DNA from 2 places in the Bradyrhizobium sp. USDA 4510 genome. Region 2 is predicted to be linked to the other one. Evidence: predicted binding sites of a transcription regulator. Region 2 holds the regulator's gene; the other holds the start of a gene.
What was found. The regulator LexA, encoded in region 2, represses DNA repair genes until DNA is damaged. The targets are predictions, from matches to a motif close to TGTTCNNNNTGTGTTCNG.

Region 1: the regulator LexA is predicted to act here: its motif matches at 5,626-5,643, upstream of ACVMDN_RS09880 (ImuA family protein).

Annotation. Positions count from the first base shown of each region.
Region 1 is NZ_JBSSBT010000001.1:2,233,027-2,241,965, reverse strand. Features, by position in the region: gene ACVMDN_RS09890 (error-prone DNA polymerase) at 1-3,110, opposite strand, end outside; gene ACVMDN_RS09885 (Y-family DNA polymerase) at 3,107-4,756, opposite strand; gene ACVMDN_RS09880 (ImuA family protein) at 4,647-5,480, opposite strand; gene ACVMDN_RS09875 (UdgX family uracil-DNA binding protein) at 5,810-7,258, shown strand; gene ACVMDN_RS09870 (inorganic phosphate transporter) at 7,792-8,939, shown strand, end outside.
Region 2 is NZ_JBSSBT010000001.1:3,915,295-3,924,233, reverse strand. Features, by position in the region: partial or broken gene ACVMDN_RS17900 (ComEC/Rec2 family competence protein) at 1-1,849, shown strand, start outside; gene ACVMDN_RS17895 (hypothetical protein) at 1,846-2,073, opposite strand; gene ACVMDN_RS17890 (hypothetical protein) at 2,219-2,647, opposite strand; gene lexA (transcriptional repressor LexA) at 2,904-3,608, opposite strand; gene ACVMDN_RS17880 (molybdopterin molybdotransferase MoeA) at 3,852-5,063, opposite strand; gene ACVMDN_RS17875 (HAD family hydrolase) at 5,090-5,716, opposite strand; gene ACVMDN_RS17870 (serine hydroxymethyltransferase) at 6,397-7,668, opposite strand; ZMP/ZTP riboswitch at 7,705-7,790, opposite strand; gene ACVMDN_RS17865 (YybH family protein) at 8,080-8,526, opposite strand; gene ACVMDN_RS17860 (winged helix-turn-helix transcriptional regulator) at 8,628-8,939, opposite strand, start outside.

The sequences.
Region 1 (8,939 bases), 1.7 Mb from region 2:
GTCTCGTCCTCCAGTGTCATGAACACGACGCCCTTGGCGCTGCCCGGCCGCTGCCGCACCAGCACGACGCCGGCACAGCGGACGCGGCGGCGGTCGTTGCTCCGGTTGATGGTGTGACAGGCGACGACGCGCTCCTTCGTAAAGGTGTCGCGCAAAAACTCCATCGGATGGCCCTTCAGCGACAGGCGGATGGTCTGATAGTCGGCGACCACCTGCTCCGGACGCGGCATCTCCGGCAGCGGCTTGGCGCCCTCATCCGGCTGCTCGCGTGCGGTGGCGGCCTCGAACAACGGCAGCGGCACGTCGTCGGGCAGCCGGCGCACCGCCCACAGCGCCTCGCGGCGGTCGAGCCCGAGCGAGCGGAACGCATCGGCGTCGGCGAGCAGGATCAGCGCGCGCTTGGGCAGGCCGGTGTCGCGCGCGAAGTCTTCCAGCGAGGTGAACGGCCGGCGGTTGCGCGCGGCAACGATGCGGTCGGCCCAGTCTGTCTCAACACCGTCATTCCGGGGATCGCGAAGCGAGAACCCGGAATCTCGAGATTCCGGGTCTGGTGCTAGCGCACCATCCCGGAATGACAGTTGAAGCTGTTTCAGCCTCTCCTCGTCCTCATCCAGCCAGTGAAATCCGTCGATCTGGCGAAAGCCGAGCCGCACCGCGCAATGATCGCCGACCTTCTCCTCGAGCGTGTTCTGCGCAAAGCTATGGGAGACATCGACTTCGCGCACCGTGACGCCGTTCTTGCGGGCGTCGCCGACGATCTGGGCCGGGGCATAGAAGCCCATCGGCTGCGAGTTGAGCAGGCCGCAGCAGAACGCATCCGGATGATGGTGCTTAAGCCATGAGGAGATGTAGACGAGTTGGGCAAAGCTCGCGGCATGGCTTTCCGGGAAGCCGTAACTGCCAAAGCCCTTGATCTGGTCGAAGCAGCTGCGGGCGAAATCCGGATCGTAGCCGCGCGCCACCATGTTGCCGACCAGCTTCTCCTCGTAGCTGCCGATGGTGCCGAGATTGCGGAAGGTCGCCATCGAGCGGCGCAGGCCATTGGCTTCCTCAGAGGTGAAATGGGCCGCCTCGATCGCGATCCGCATCGCCTGCTCCTGGAACAGCGGCACGCCGAGCGTCTTGTGCAGCACGTTGTAGAGTTCGTCCTTGTCGCCCTGGTCGGGCGCTGGCGATGGATAGCTGACCTTTTCCTGGCCGTTCCGCCGGCGCAGATAAGGATGCACCATGTCGCCCTGGATCGGCCCCGGGCGCACGATCGCGACCTCGATGACGAGATCGTAGAAGGTACGCGGCTTCAGCCGCGGCAGCATGTTCATTTGCGCCCGGCTCTCGACCTGGAACACGCCGAGCGATTCACCGCGGCACAGCATGTCGTAAACTTTCTTGTCGTCCTGCGGGACCGAAGCTAGCTCCCAGTGCTCGCCCTTGTGGTCGGCGATCAGGTCAAAACATTTGCGGATGCAGGTCAGCATGCCCAGCGCCAGCACGTCGACCTTCATCATGCTAAGGGCGTCGACGTCGTCCTTATCCCATTCGATGAAAGTGCGGTCGTCCATCGCGGCGTTGCCGATCGGCACATAGGTGTCGAGCCGGTCCTGGGTCAGTACATAGCCGCCGACATGCTGCGAGAGATGACGCGGAAACTCGATCAGCTCGGTGGCGAGCTCGACCGCGAGGTTGATCATCGCATTTTTGGGATCGAGCCCGGCCTGTCGCACCTGCATGTCGTTGAGGCCCTTGCCCCAGCTGCCCCACACGGTGTCGGCGAGCGCCGCGGTGACGTCCTCGGTCAGCCCGAGCGCCTTGCCGACGTCACGGATCGCGCTGCGCGGGCGATAATGGATCACGGTGGCGATGATCGCGGCGCGGTGGCGGCCGTAGCGGCGGTAGACATATTGCATCACCTCCTCGCGCCGCGAATGCTCGAAATCGACGTCGATGTCGGGCGGCTCCAGCCGCTCCTTGGAGATGAAGCGCTCGAACAACAGATCGACCTTGGTCGGATCGACCGAGGTGACGCCAAGCACGAAGCAGACCGCGGAATTGGCTGCCGAGCCGCGTCCCTGGCACAGGATGTTCTGGCTGCGCGCATAGTGCACGATGTCGTGCACGGTGAGGAAGTAATGCGCGTATTTCAGCTCGGCGATCAGCGCGAGCTCCTTGTTCAGGGTGGTGCGAAGCTTTTCGTCGATCTCGCCGCCGAAATATTTGTCGACACCGGCCCAGGTCAAATCTTCCAGATGCTGCTGCGCGGTCTTGCCCGGCGGCACCGGCTCGTCGGGATACTGATATTTGAGCTGGTCGAGCGAGAAAGAGATGCGTGCAGCAAAGCGCATGGTTTCCGCGATCGCGTCCGGCAGATTGCGAAACAGCCTGATCATTTCATGCGCCGGCTTGAGATGCCGCTCGGCATTGGCCTCGAGCCTGCGGCCGACCGCCTCGATCGTGGTCTTTTCGCGGATGCAGGTCAGCACGTCCTGCAGCGGGCGGCGCGCCGGATGGTGATAGAGCACCTCGTTGGTGGCGATGAGCGGCACACCGGCGTCGGTGGCGAGGCCATGCAGCCGCGCGAGGCGGCGCCTGTCGTCGCCGCGATAGAGCAGGCTTGCGGCGAGCCAGACGCCGTCGGCGGCGCTTGCCTTCAGCTTTGCAAGCAGATCGAGCGTGCCTGCCTCCTCAAAGCGATGCGGCAGCGCCAGCACCAGGAGCTGCCCCTCGACGAAGTCGAGGAGGTCGGCGAGCTTCAGATGGCACTCGCCTTTCTCGATCCGCACGATGTCGTCGCCGCGCTTGCCGCGGGTCAGGAGCAGGCACAGCCGGCCATAGGCGGCGCGATCGCGCGGATAGACCAGGATGTCGGGCGTAGAGTCGATGAAGACGATGCGGGCGCCGATCAAAAGCTTTGGCGGATGGGCAACCTTCTCGCTGTCGAGCTCCTTCCAGGCGCGCACCACGCCGGCCAGCGTGTTGTGATCGGCGAGCCCGATCACGGGAATCCCGAGTTCGCTCGCCTGATGCACATAGGCGCGCGGATCGGAACCGCCGCGCAGGAAGGAGAAATTGCTGGTGATGCCGATCTCGGCATAATCAGGTGGAGGTGCGCTCATGCGAACAGCCCATGCACATACCAGTTGGCCGGAACGGGCTTGCCCTCCTCGTCGCGCAGCTCGCTCTCGTAGAGACCGTCGCGAAAGATCCAGAAGCGCTGGCCTTCGGCATCCTCGACGCGGAAATAATCGCGCGTCAGCGACGCGCCGTCCTGCTTCCACCATTCCATCGCGATGCGCTCGGGGCCCTCGACCCGCACCACCTCGTGCTGCGCGCGCCGCCAGGTGAATTGATGCGGCGGACCGTCGGGCACGGTCGCGAACGGCACCTTGATCGGTTCGGGCTGCTCGAATAGCCGCAAGGGACGCAGCGGTGGTTCGCTCGCAACGTGCTCCGGCCAGGCGGCGGCGCTGGCCGCGGCCAGATGATGCTGCGCCGGCAGCGCGAGCGCCGATCGTTCGGGGATGTGGCTCTCCAGCGGCAGATGCACGACGACGCGTTTTCCGCCGATGCGGGCGGCGATGCGGTCGATCAGCGCCGAGAGCTCGTCATTGTCGTGTATGGTGGCGTCGAGATCGCGCTGCTGCTGTACCACGATCTCGGTACGCCCTGCGGCGAGGCGAATGAGATCGAAGCCGAAGCCGGGATCGAGCGGATCATTCAGCGCATCGAGCCGCTCGCGGAATAGGCGATCGATCATCTCGGGCCGCGTCACCGGACGCCCGGTCTCGACCATGATCGCGCGCACCGCACCGTCAGTGCGGAAGAAGCTCGCTTCCAGCTGCCGCGCACCTTTGCCCTGCTTGTCCATCGCCGCAACCAGCATCTTGGCAAGGCTTGAGAGCGTCAGCGCGATCACGGTGTCGGTCGCGATCGGCTCGGGGAAACGCTTCTCGACGATGTAATCGGGCAGCGGCTTGCGCGGGCTGATCGGGGCATCGCCCTGCCCGAGCGCGTGGCTGAGCAAGGTGGTGAAGGCCGCACCGAACCGCGCCGAGATTTCATGCGGCGCGCGCGAGGCGACATCGCCGATGGTCTTCAAGCCGGCGCGGCGCAGGCCGGTGGTGACAGCGGCATCGGCACCGAGCGCCGACACCGGCAGCGGGCCGACCGCCGCCGCTTCCTCGCTATCGGGGACAATCTTGCCCGAGGCGGTGCGCGTCAGCGTACGCGCCGCGATCGAGGTGCCGGCAATGGCCGCGCTGACGGCAAAGCCGCGCCGGCTCAGCGCCCCCGTCACGGTCTGCAGCAGCGCTCGCTCGCCGCCGAACAGATGCGCGCAGCCGGTGATGTCGAGAAACAGACCGTAAGGCAGATCGAGCGCGACCAGCGGCGTGAAGCGGTCGCACCAGCCGGCGATGTCGTTCAGCGTCTTCAGATCGGCGGCGGGATCGGCATCATAGACCGTGAGCTCCGGACAGATCGCCCGCGCATTGGCGAGCGGCAGCCCGATCGACAGCCCGGCGCGCACCGCGGCCTCGTCGATCGCGTGCAGCAGGATGGCGTTGTGGTCTTTTGCGACGACGACGCTGGGGAGTTCTGCTTTCTTCGCCTCTCCCGCTTGCGGGAGAGGGAGCCCTGCCACCTCCCGTGCATCAGCTTGCGAGGCGATGTCCTGCGCGAGCTTGCGCTTGATGCGGTCGATGGGCAGGCGTGGCAGCCACAGGCTGAGGATACGCCGACGGTTCACTGAATTGGCACTCATCACATTTCCATTCCATGATCCATCGCCCGACAGGGCCATGACGATTGCGCACGAGTTCGGCCTCGAAGCGCGGCGCGCCCCACACGCTCGCGGCATTGCCCGGCGGCGAATGCGCCGCGCGCACGATCCAGCGCGTCTCCGCGGTCGAGGGGATCGGGGTTGCCGCGATCCGCAGCACCAGCGCGGTGACGCCGGAGGCCTGCGCGGCCAGGGTCAATTTGCGGCTGGCGACGAGATCGAGCTGGCGCGCCTGGCCCCAGACCTCGAGCACGACCGCGCCGAGCGCATCGCAGGCGAGCGCGTCGGCCGCGGCGCGCAGGCCGCTATCGACATCGGCAGCGCGCACCGTGACCAAGAGGCGCGGATCGAGGCCGAGCTCGGCAAGCCCGCGCATCGATAGCGCGCCGTTTTCGCGATCGGAAAAATCCTGCCGCACCCAGACCAGCGGCTTGCGTGCCGACAGCCGTCCGGCGAGCCCCGCAATGAAGCCGGTCGCCGCGCCGCCTTGATGGCCGGCCGCGAACACCTCGTGCAATGCCGCCGGCGCAAGCCCGCCGCGCAGCATCGCATCCGCGCCGGCATGGCCGAGCGCGACGCGGTTCGGCATCGCCGCATCCGATGACGCCTCGATACGCGCGATGCTGCCGCGCAGAGACGCAAGCGTACCTATGCGTGCGGCGGCGCATGATCCGCCAAAGTGTGAGCGGTTTGGCGACAAGATCATGCGCCTTTCTTAAAAAAGAGGAGCGCGATCGGACGCAAAACCGGCGACCACTTTTGCTGATCGCGCTCCGGCATATGCGCCGCTCCTTCCAACCAAAATTTGAGGCCGTCACTGGTCTGAACAGAGAACCAGGGACTGGCTCATTTGTTCATGATATGTTCTAATATAAAGCTAACAGGGCCCGCGGAGTCAATCGGATTGGTGAGATCATCGATTAATGAGTGGAATCAATGGGATTCAGCAGCCGCCGAACCGGACAGGCCCTCATCTTCCGCAAGTCAGGCACGCAGGCCCCGAAAATGACGGCGTGACGGAAACGGAGCAATCGCATGCGCATCATCGTGCTCGACAACGACACCGATTTCGAGGGCTGGCGCAAGGCCGCGCGGCGATTGGCGCTGAACGATGTGAAGCCCGCGGAGATCACATGGACCGTACGCAGCGACGACGAATTGTCGTCGGCATCCTGCGTGAATGAATTGCCGGATACGCCGCAGGCGCGGTTCAATGTGTCGGCCAAATTCGTCGAGCTCGCAAAGGCCGCGATCCTGCATCGCAGTGACGAACGCTTTGCCCTGCTCTATCGCCTGCTGTGGCGGCTGCGCAGCCGTCACGATCTGCTCAGTGCGACCGATGATCCCGATATCGCCGAGGTCCACGCGATGGCGCGCGCGATCTATGTCGATATCGACAGGATGCATGCGCATCTGCGCTTCCGCGAGATCGGCCGCGAGCGGACGGCTCATTACGTCGCCTGGTTCGAGCCGGAGCATCACATCGTCGAGCTTGCCGCGCCGTTCTTCGCCGGCCGCTTCGCCGACATGCCGTGGTCGATCCTGACCCCCGACGTCTGCGCACATTGGGACGGGCACGCGATCTCGATCACGCCGGGCGTCGCCAAATCCGAAGTGCCGACCGAGGACCGGCTCGAGGAGGCCTGGCGGCGTCACGACAACGGCCGCTTCAATCCCGCACGGCTGAAAGTGATGGAGATGCCGCAAGCCTATTGGAGGAACCTGCCCGAGGACTCGATCATTAAGCCTCTGATCGAAGACGCAATGCGCATGACCAGCGGCCCCTTCATCGCACGCAAGGCGGCCGAGCCGCAGAAGCGGCAGGATACGCCGATGCCCCGCAAGCAAGTTCAAGGCAAGCAAGTTCAAGGCAGGCAAGCTCACGACATCATCGCGGCCTTGCGCGAGGAGGCCGCCGATTGCCGCGCCTGCCCGCTGTGGAAAGACGCAACCCAGACCGTGTTCGGCGAGGGACCGCAAAGCGCAACGCTGATGCTGGTCGGCGAGCAGCCCGGCGACAAGGAAGATCTCGCAGGCCACCCCTTCGTCGGACCGGCCGGCCAGATGCTCGATCGAGCGCTGCAGGAAGCCGGCATCGATCGCCGCAAGGTCTATGTCACCAATGCAGTGAAGCACTTCAAATTCGTGCCGCGCGGCAAGATCCGGCTGCACCAGAAGCCGAGCACACCGGAGATCCGCGCCTGCCGCCAGTGGTATGAGCGCGAGCTCGCCACCATCAAGCCGGACCTCGTGATGGCGCTCGGCGCCACCGCGGCGCAGAGCGTGCTCGGCAAGATCACGCCGATCAACAAGAACCGCGGCCATCTGATCGACCGCGACGGAACCAAGGTGCTCGTCACCGTGCACCCGTCCTATCTGTTGCGGCTGCCGGATGAAAAAGCCAAGGCGCTGGAATATCAGCGCTTTGTCGACGATCTGAAAATCGCCGCACACCAGTTGCGCAGATCAGCCGATGCGGCCTGAGTTCCGCAAAACCGACGGAACCTGAGGAACCACATCGCAACGAGAAATTGTTCTAAACGCGGACAAATACCTACAACCTTGAATTGATCCGTGGTAAGGTAGCGTGTTCCGCAGGTATCGGGCGTCATGTTCACGCCATGACGTACCCTGAGGCGGGCGCGCTGCGCGGTTTGCTAGCCCCGATCGTGCGGCGCGCCACCTCATCTCTCAATCCCCCTCCCTCATTTCGCAACCTTCCACTCGCAGGCGCCCGCCGAATTCTCCGGCTGCCCGGCCGGCCGGATGCCGGTGTGATGTCCTCCGCACATTGTCTCGTCCCGCGAAACGCAGGCCAGAGGTTTCCGTCGCGATCGGCAATCCCTTTTTGCTGAAGATTGCCACGAGGCCGCGAAGCCACGTGCGCGCTCAATGCGTTGCACAAAACTTCGGCTCGATGTCCACCGCCACGGGAGACCGCGCGTCTCGCGGGCCGGATTTCAATTGCTTGTCATATGCATCGATCAAAATCGGGAGCATTGGGACAGGAGTTTACCATGAGCGATATGGCGTTACCCGGCTCGATCGAGCCCGCCCTGAAAAAGGGTCCGGACCTCGACAAGGGCTTTCATCCTCTCACCGGGGTTATCTATTTGGGCGTGGTTGCGGCCGCGCTGCTGTTCGTTGCCTACAGCATCTATGCCGATGTCGACGCCACCGGCACGCGCATCACCTCGTTCCTGCCGTATATCCTGCTGTTCGTCGCGCTGCTGATCGCGCTCGGCTTCGAATTCGTCAACGGCTTCCATGACACCGCGAACGCGGTCGCCACCGTGATCTACACCCGCTCGCTGCCGGCGCATGTCGCCGTGGTGTGGTCGGGCATGTTCAACCTGATCGGCGTGCTGCTCTCCAGCGGCGCCGTCGCGTTCGGCATCGTCTCGCTGCTTCCGGTCGAACTGATCCTGCAGGTCGGCAGCAGTGCCGGCTTTGCCATGGTGTTCGCGCTCTTGATCGCCGCCATCATCTGGAATCTCGGCACCTGGTGGCTCGGCCTGCCGGCCTCGAGCTCGCACACCCTGATCGGTTCGATCATGGGCGTCGGCATCACCAACGCGCTGCTGCGCGGCCGTGACGGCACCTCGGGCGTCGACTGGTCGCAGGCGACCAACATCGCGAAGGCGCTGCTGCTGTCGCCGCTGTTCGGCTTCGCGCTCGCCGCCGGCCTGCTCTACCTCCTCAAGATCGCGCTGCAGCGCGCGACGCCGGCGCTGTTCGGCGAACCGGTCGGCGACCAGCCGCCGCCGTGGTGGATCCGCGGCATCCTGATCCTGACCTGCACACTGGTCAGCTTCTTCCACGGCTCCAATGACGGTCAGAAGGGCATGGGCCTGATCATGCTGATCCTGATCGGCACCGTGCCGACCGCCTATGCGCTGAACCGCGCAATGCCCTCGAGCCAGATCGAGCTGTTCACGGCGCACTCGACCGCGGCCAGCAAGGTCATCGAAGGCAAGGCCGCCGGTTACAACGTGATCGGCAACCCGCGCCCGGCTGTGACCAACTATGTCGCGCAGCACCAGATCAACGAAGGCACCTTTCCGTCGCTTGCGGTGCTGGTGCGCGACATCGGCCAGCAGGTTGCCCAGTATGGATCGCTGGCCAAGTTCCCCGCTGACGCGGTCGGCAACACCCGTAACGACAT
Region 2 (8,939 bases):
CGTCGAGACGCGCGACATCCGCGAGAAGACCGATCGTTTCGTGCTGCGTGTGGTTTCGATGGAGAGCCCGCGCGACATGACGAAGCTCGATCGGGTCCGGCTCTCGGTGAAGAAGGGCACCGCGCCCGATGTCGGCAGCTTCGTTGAATTGAAGGCACGGCTGATGCCGCCGCTCGGGCCACAGCGCCCGGGCTCCTATGATTTCGGCCGCGACCTGTATTTCCAGGGCATCGGCGCCTCCGGCTTCGTGATGGGCGCCGTCAAGACCAGGGAGCCGCCTGCGACCGGCGGCTTTGCGCTGCGCTACGCCGCCTTCATGCAGGGCCTGCGCGACACCATCGACGCGCGGATTCGCACCACGCTCGACGGCGACCAGCGCGCGATCGCGACCGCCTTGCTCACCGGCCGGCGCGATGCGATCTCGTCGCCGGTCAACGATGCGATGTTCATCTCGGGACTCGGCCACGTGCTGTCGATCTCCGGCTACCACATGGCCGTGGTCGCCGGCGTCGTGTTTTTCGCGGTGCGCGCGCTGCTCGCGCTGTTTCCGGCGCTGACGGCGGCGCATCCGATCAAGAAATGGGCGGCGGCGGCCGCGCTGGTCGCCGCCGCATTCTATCTTCTGCTGTCGGGCGCGGAGGTCGCGACCCAGCGGTCATTCTTCATGACCGCCGTGGTGCTGCTCGCCGTGATCGTCGACCGCCGGGCCATCACCTTTCGCACGCTGGCGGTGGCAGCGCTGATCGTGCTCGCGATCGCGCCGGAGGCGCTGGTGCATTCCAGTTTCCAGATGTCGTTCGCCGCGACGCTCGGGCTGGTGGCGCTGGTGCAGATCGGGCTGCCGAACCTGCTGGCGTCGCCCGACCATTCGGCGACCGCGCGCGTCGCGCTGTGGGGCGGGCGCGAGCTCACGATGCTGATGCTGGCCTCGCTGGTGGCGGGGCTGGCGACGACGCCCTATGCCGCATTCCATTTCCACCGCGTGACGCCCTACGGGCTGCTCGCCAACCTCGCGGCGATGCCGGTGGTCTCGGCGGTCGTGATGCCGGCCGGCCTGCTGGGGCTCGTCGCCATGCCGTTCGGCTTCGACGGCGTGTTCTGGGCGATCATGGGTCTTGGCATCGACTGGATGATCCTGGTGACGCAATGGGGCGCCGCACTCCCGGGCGCGGTCGGCCGCATGGCGGCGTTCGGCATCGGGCCGCTGATCGCAGCGAGCGCCGGCATCATCCTGCTCGGGCTGCTGCGCACGCCGCTGCGCTGGTCAGGTGCGGTGCTGCTGCTGGTGGCCTCGGTCTGGGCGCTCAGGGTGCCGCAGCCGGACGTGCTGATCTCGGGCGACGGCCGCAATGTCGCGGTGCGTGGCGGTGATGGACGGCTGCATCTAATGCACAGCGCCAAGGATGCATTTTTGGTCAAGGAGTGGCTGGCGGCGGACGCCGACGCGCGCACCGCCACCGATGCGTCGCTCGGCGAGGGCGTCTCCTGCGATGCCAGCGGCTGCGTGACCTAGGGACCCGGCGGCGCCTTCGTCGCGCCGGCGACCCGGCCGGAGGCCCTAGTGGACGACTGCGAGCGCGCAGGCCTGATCGTGACGGCGCGGCCGGCGCCGCAGGGCTGCGCGGCATCGGTGATCGATGCCGAGCGGCTGCGCCGCCACGGCGCGCTGGTGCTGCGACGGAGCAGGGACGGCTACGTCGTCGATGCGGTCAAGCCCGGCGGGATCGACCGGCCGTGGTCGCCGGCGGTTCCCGGCGACGGCGAGAGCGAGACGACGCTACGCGCCCCCGCGCCGCGGCCTGCGGTGGATGCGACGCCGGCCGAGACCGATCTGCAGGGCGATGATTAGCCGTGGTCCGGCAAGGGCGCGCTCGGCAGCTCGAACAGGCCGAGATGGTATTCGTCGGAGTCGGGGCCGGCGTCGGGCTTCTTGACGAGAGTGAAGGAAGCCTCGGGAAATTGCTCCCAGACTTTCAGGTCGTCGGCCGTTACCGTCAGCCAACCGAACCGGAACATGTAGCGGCCCGGTTCCGTGACGCGTCCAGCCTTTTGCCATGTGACCTTATCGACCACCGCGCACGTCCTCCGTACCCGATGATGCGCCAAGGTGCCGGCCGACGCAAATCTCCTTCTGCGCCCCGGAAGCGGGAGTCCGGGGTCGCCCGAAATTGCTTAGGTCATCCGCCGCCGAACAGCTCATTCCACGGCGACGATGCGCTCAACCCAAAAACAGCGTTGCGAATGCGGAAGGCCGCCGCTCCACAACCTTCGGCTTCTGCTCGACCGGCGGATGCAGCGCCGGCAATTGCAGCACGCTGACGCGCTGTCCCTCGACCAGCTGGGTCACCAGCACATGGCTGCCGTCGGGGAATTCGACCGCATCATGATGCCGATCGGGCACGTCGGGCTCGACTTCGTTGAATACGCCGACGCGATAGTTCAGCGTCTTGGTCCAGATCCAGCGGCTGTCGTAGCGAACGTTCTCGGCGAAAGCGAGCTCGGTGCCCGGCAGCATGCAGACCGCGACAGTGGGGTCATTCTCCGAAGCAAAGCCGCGGGTCGACGTGCCGCGGAACGTCGTCGTGATCAGCGTCTCTCCGACAATGGCGGGGCGCGATGCCACGGCGTGCAGACTATAGTCACACATCGGATGGCTCCTCATTTCGAGGTAGCGACCCCTGCCTCTCCTTGAGGCATTAGGGCCTCTACCAGAGTGGACGATAGCGAACGAGCGTCTGCTCGTTTCTGGGCGATTGTACGACTGGTCCGAGATCGCTCCGATCACAAACACGCGACGCTGCGCGAGAGGTATCGGAGCGCATCGGGCAGGCCGTACGCTACACTATCATGCAAGGAACGATCCGACGTGTTGCTCGTTCCCGGCCGCCGCAAGTATTTGCAATTCAGTATTTGCGATAAAGGCCGATCAGCTTGCCCTGGATGCGGACCCGGTTCGGCGGCAGGATGCGCACTTCATAGGCGGTGTTGGCCGGCTCGAGCGCGATCGATGCGCCGCGGCGGCGGAAGCGCTTCAGGGTCGCTTCCTCCTCGTCGATCAGCGCCACCACGATGTCGCCGGTATTGGCGACGTCGTTGCGCTGGATCAGCGCCATGTCGCCGTCGAGGATGCCGGCATCGACCATCGAGTCGCCGCGTACCTCGAGCGCGTAGTGCTCGCCGGCGCCGAGCATGTCGGGCGGCACGCTGATGGTGTGGCTGCGGGTCTGCAGCGCCTCGATCGGCGTACCGGCGGCGATCCGGCCCATCACGGGGACCGCGACCGGACGGTTGCCGTCGTCCTCGGCAATCGGCGGCGTGCTGGCGCGCCGGCCGAGGGTGCCTTCGATGACGCTGGGCGTGAAGCCGCGGCGACCGTTGCCGCCGCCGGCCGAGAGTTCGGGCAGCTTGATGACCTCGATGGCGCGGGCGCGGTTCGGCAGACGGCGGATGAAGCCGCGCTCCTCCAGCGCAGTGATCAGGCGGTGGATACCGGACTTCGAGCGCAGGTCGAGCGCATCCTTCATCTCGTCGAAGGAGGGCGGTACGCCGGCCTCTTTCAGACGTTCATTGATGAAACGCAGTAGTTCGTACTGTTTGCGCGTGAGCATCTCGAGTATTCCCCCGGTTGATAGCGTCGTTCGATTCCGAGACTCTTCTGGTGGGGCCTGCAGGCCGGGCCTGACCTCAGGAGCATGTGCTCGATGCACCTGCTTCCATGCAGCTTCCCGAATGTAGACACCAGCACTCGAAACAAATCATGAACGGACACTATATGTTCGATATGTGTTCCGCAACCACTTAATTTCCGGTGAACGTGTCGGGCAACGCACAATCGGCGGGGCGCGAAAACCCTATTCGGGCAGTGTCAGGATCTCGCATTCGCTGCCTTCGACGGCCGCCGCCGCGAACGGCGGGCGCACGAGAAGTGCCCGTGCCGCAGCGAGATTCCCGAGCAACGACGAGTCCTGCTGCGTCACCGGCGTTGCGATCAACGTGCCGTCCTCGCGCGCTTCGAGCCGTGCACGCAGATAGTCCTCGCGCTGGTCGTTGGCGGCGAGGTCGCGGCCGAGCAGGGCGCTCGTGCGGCGATGATGAATCACTTTCCGGCCGCTCAGCGCCCGAATCAACGGCACCAGGAACAGGAAGGCGCAGACATAGGACGACACCGGATTGCCGGGCAGGCCGATCACCCTCATCGCGCCGAGCCGGCCATGCATCATCGGCTTGCCGGGCCGCATCGCAATCCGCCAGAACGTCATGTCGACGCCCTCGGCTTCCAGCGACCGCTTGACGAGATCGTGGTCGCCGACCGAGGCGCCGCCTGTCGTGATCAGGACATCGGCACCGGCCTCGCGCGCCCGGCGGATGCCCGCCGTGGTCGCCTCCACCGTGTCGGCGGCAACGCCGAGGTCGACGGTCTCGGCGCCCTCGGCGCGCGCCAGCGCCCGCAGCGCGTAGCCGTTGGAATAGACGATCTGGCCGGGGCCGGGCTGCGAGCCCGGCATCACCAGCTCGTCGCCGGTCGCCAGCACCGCGACCTTCGGGCGGCGGCGCACCGCAAGTCCCGGATAGTTCATGGCGGCCGCCAGCGACAGCGCGCGGTCGGACAGGCGGCTGCCGCCGGCGAGCAGCACCTCGCCCTCACGGAAGTCGACCCCAGCCGGGCGGATGTGCCGCCCGACGCTGGCGGCCTCCGTGATCGTGATGTGGTCGCCGTCGACGGCGGTGTCCTCCTGGATGATCACCGCGTCGGCGCCATTGGGGATCACGCCGCCGGTGAAGATCCGCACCGCCTCGCCGGCGCCGACCGTCCGGTCGAACGGCCGGCCGGCGGCGACTTCGCCGATCACCTTGAGCCGGGCCTTTAGATCAGCCGCATCGGCGGCGCGCACCGCATAGCCGTCCATCGCCGACATCGGCTGCGGCGGCTGGGTGCGGAGCGCCGCGAGGTCGTGCGCAAGCGTGCGGTGGTAGGCGGCATCGAGCGCGACCATCTCCTCCGGCAGCGGTTCGGCGCCGGCGAGGACGGCGGACAGGGCATCGGCAACCGGCATCAGGGCCACGCTCAGAGTTCCTCAATTCCTAATCTTCAAATTCCAAGTGCGGTCAAAGCCCTTGCCACGTCATCCGTCGATGTCACGTGGATAGCATAAAGGCCGCGGGCCCGCGCACCTTCGATATTGGCGGCCAGGTCGTCGAAAAACAGGATCCGCGACGCCGGCACGCCGATGGCTTTTACCACATGATCATAGGCCTCGGCGTCGGGTTTGCGGAAGCCGATGCTCGAGGACAGGAAGACGTTGCGGAAATGGCTGAGCAGCTCGGCATGGGTGACCGAGAAATGCGCGACATGGGCCGGATTGGTGTTGGAGAAGGCGTAGAGCGGCATCCGCTTGGCGGCCGCCGCGAGCAGCGGGGCGATGCCCGGCATCTCGCCGGTGAAGATCGCATTCCAGCCTTCGAGGAACTGGGCGTCCGTGATGTTGATGCCGAGCGTCCGGCGCAGATTCTCGAAGAATGCCGCGTCGTCGATCCGGCCGATCTCATGATGCTTGAAACTGTCGTCGACGACAAAGCGCGTGGCGAGCTCGGCGGGCGCACACCCGGCATGCTGCGCCCAGTGCGCCATCACCTTGTCAAAGTTGATGTCGAGCACGACGCGGCCGATATCGAACAGCAGCACGTCGACGGAGTTGGGAGTGAATTGCGAGGTCATTGCATGAAACCGTGTACGAGAATTGCGGGCAGGCGGCAATGTCCTCGATTTCAGTGACCGGTGTGTGGATTGTACGTGGCGTTGCATCCATCGCGAGACTGTTCCCGCGCACACCACCGTCGTCCCGGCGAAGGCCGGGACCCATAACCACCGCATTTGATCAGGAACGGGATCGTGGCCCCAGCGTCGCGCAACAATTGAGATTTGGGGTAAGGGGTCCCGGCCTTCGCCGGGACGACGGCGGGTGTCGTCGCTTGTGCGTCAAACATCCGCATTCTCGCGACATGATCTGTCCGAGCCTTGCTCTTCGTTTCACCCTATATTTTTGCTACGGGGCTTGGCTTGCCGCGTCGGGCAACTCAGTGGCACGCGCGCGCGCTTTCAGGGTACCAAGCGACTTGATACCTGCCGGCGGCTTGGTGCCCGCCGGCGTCGCTCTCACAGCCTGGACAGCGCCAAGCCGAGGTAACCGATCAGCGCACCGGTGCTGAGAATGATGACGACGAGCGCCTGTTCCGAGCGTGCTTGCAAGGTTTTCCGGGTCACGGCGTTGGACGCTCCGCTTCGAGATCATGCGGTCCAACGAACAGCAACGATTTCCGTTCCGGTCCTTCCCCCGGGAACCTTCACGACCTGCCGAGTGACGCGACGGGCGCGGAACAGGAACGCAGGTCGGCCGCCTACGAGGGCGGCGCGATCCCCGGAACGGGGAAAGCGCGGCACATCTCGACGCTGATCGACCTCAGTCGCTTGACGACCGCTGCATCTCCCTTCGACCGGAGGGACTCCGCAATGAGTTCGGCGATCAGGCGCATTTCGGGCTCGCCCATGCCGCGCGTGGTCGCCGCCGGCGTCCCGAGGCGAATGCCGCTCGGCTTGAGCGGCGGATGCGGATCGTCGGGAATGATCTGCTTGTTTGCGGTGATCCCAACGGCGTCGAGGATGTTCTCGGCCGCGCTGCCGTCCACGCCGACGCTGGCCACGGTATCCACGACCATCATGTGATTGTCGGTTCCGCCGGTGATCAACGTCATGCCGCGTTCCATCAACGCTTCGGCCAGGACCTTCGCGTTGCGCATGACCAGCCTTGCATAGGCATGAAAATCGGACGTCGAAGCCTTCTTCAGCGTGACCGCGGTTCCGGCCACAACGTTCATGTGCGGACCTCCCTGCAATCCCGGGAACACCGACGCGTCTATCTTGCCGGCGAACTCCCGGCGACAAAGAACGATGCCGCCACGCGGCCCGCGAAGCGTCTTGTGCGATGTCGTCGTCATCACGTCGAAACCCGCATCGAGCGGATTGCGCAAGGCGTTGCCGGCGATCAGGCCGCCGTAATGGCTGACGTCGGCCATGGTCAGTGCACCCACTTCATCGGCGATGCTCTTGAAGGACGCATAATCCAGATCGCGCGGATAAGAGCTGTAGCCGCACAGCACCAGCTTCGGGCGGACGTGCCGGGCCATGGCGCGGAGCTCATCGAAATCGATGGCGCCGCCGTTTGACGGCTGCGTCTTGTAGCGGGCGAAGTTGAAGAGCCGCCCCATGTGCGACACCGGCGCGCCATGAGTGAGATGGCCGCCGTGTGAAAGGTCCATCGCCAAGATCGTATCGCCGGGCTGCAGCAGGCCGAGATACACGGCCTGGTTCATTGGCGACCCGGACAGAGGCTGAACGTTGGCATGTTCGGCGCGGAACAGCGCGCAAGCGCGCTGGCGGGCAAGGTTCTCTATCTGGTCGGTGAATTCCTGGCCGCCGTAATAGCGACGTCCCGGATAGCCCTCGGAATACTTGTTGGTGAACACCGATCCGAGCAGCTCGAGCACCTCGGGATAGGTGTAGTTCTCCGACGGAATCAGCTCGACGCCGTCTTGCTGGCGGCGCTCTTCGCCCTCGAGCGCAAGGGCAACTTCCGAATCGTTGAGATGGAGTTCATTGCGGAATGACGGCATGGTCCGGGCTCCCTAAGACGCTGGATCATCAGCTGAACGGGTTGCCCAGGCGAACGGCGTTGAAACCCTTCGCGCTTCACCGTGGTCAATTCCACGTAAGCTCGCCAGTCGCGCGAGGGACGAATGAGCCTGCGAGGCTCATCGCGAGCAGAAGGCTATCCAATCCCCGGCGGGCTCGCAAGGGTTGGTTGCTGGCGCCGCCGCGGGCCCAGCGTTGGGCGAGATCGAACATCTGGCGACAGCCACGGCAATGGCGACCAAACCGAGGGACGTCCGGCTTACCCAATGAACCGATGTCCCGATGATCAATGCCGTCTTCGGCTGAGGGCCAATAAGGTGCATGACCATCCGTCACTTGCGGGCCGTCAGGCTTGCGGGGTGGCTGACCGTGTGGCTGTGGCACCCGCGAATCTATTCCTTGACGAAGATATGAGACTTTATCTTCCACTGCCCGTCGGGTTGGCGTTCAAGCAGTCTCACGGTGCTGCCAGAAATTGGCGCCGCCTTCTCATTTATTACTAGCGTGGCCGTGAAATGCGAGGTGGTGTAGGCGTATTTTCCCATGGGCAACACATCGAGCAGCTCAACCTTGTGATCTCTGACGCTTCTTCCCCGCCCGGCAAAGAAATTACGGATTGCCAAAGGGCCGGTGACTGGCTGCGCACCAGGCGGCATCAATCTGGCGTCAGCGGCATACAACGGTAACAGGGCATCGAAGTCTGCGTTGTTGATGGCGGCATCCCATTTGGCAGCCGCCGAGGAAAGTTCGTCGGCAGGTGGGGCTGCCCCTGCGGGACTGACGCAAGTACAAGTAAAGATCAACAACAGGGTGCATGAAAGAAGAGAAGGGCGGCTCATCTTTGCCTCCTTTAGCTGAGATGCTTAGCGCGGGAGCGCATTCGCAAACGCTATAGCCGAGGCAAGCAGAACCACTAGTCCAGAAAGTGGACTGGATATCCTCAACTGGCTGAGACTCGATCTGCGGCCGCCGGCGCCTCATCGGCATATTTGCTGCGTGGGAACCAAGTCCGCATGCTGTTCACAAGATGCCTGGGACCGTCGATCTCGATTTTGCCGAGCTCACACGCCCGTAGCAGCGGCATCTCGTCTACGAAAATCTGCACGAGCGTCAGCAGACTCGCATAGAGGCTGATATCGACCTTGAAGCCGGGGTCATCCCAGCAAAGATCGGCTTCCTCCTTCTTCACAACAAACCACCAGCGCTTTGGCCGAGCGTCCGCAATCTCGATGTACAGAACGAAGTCGCATGG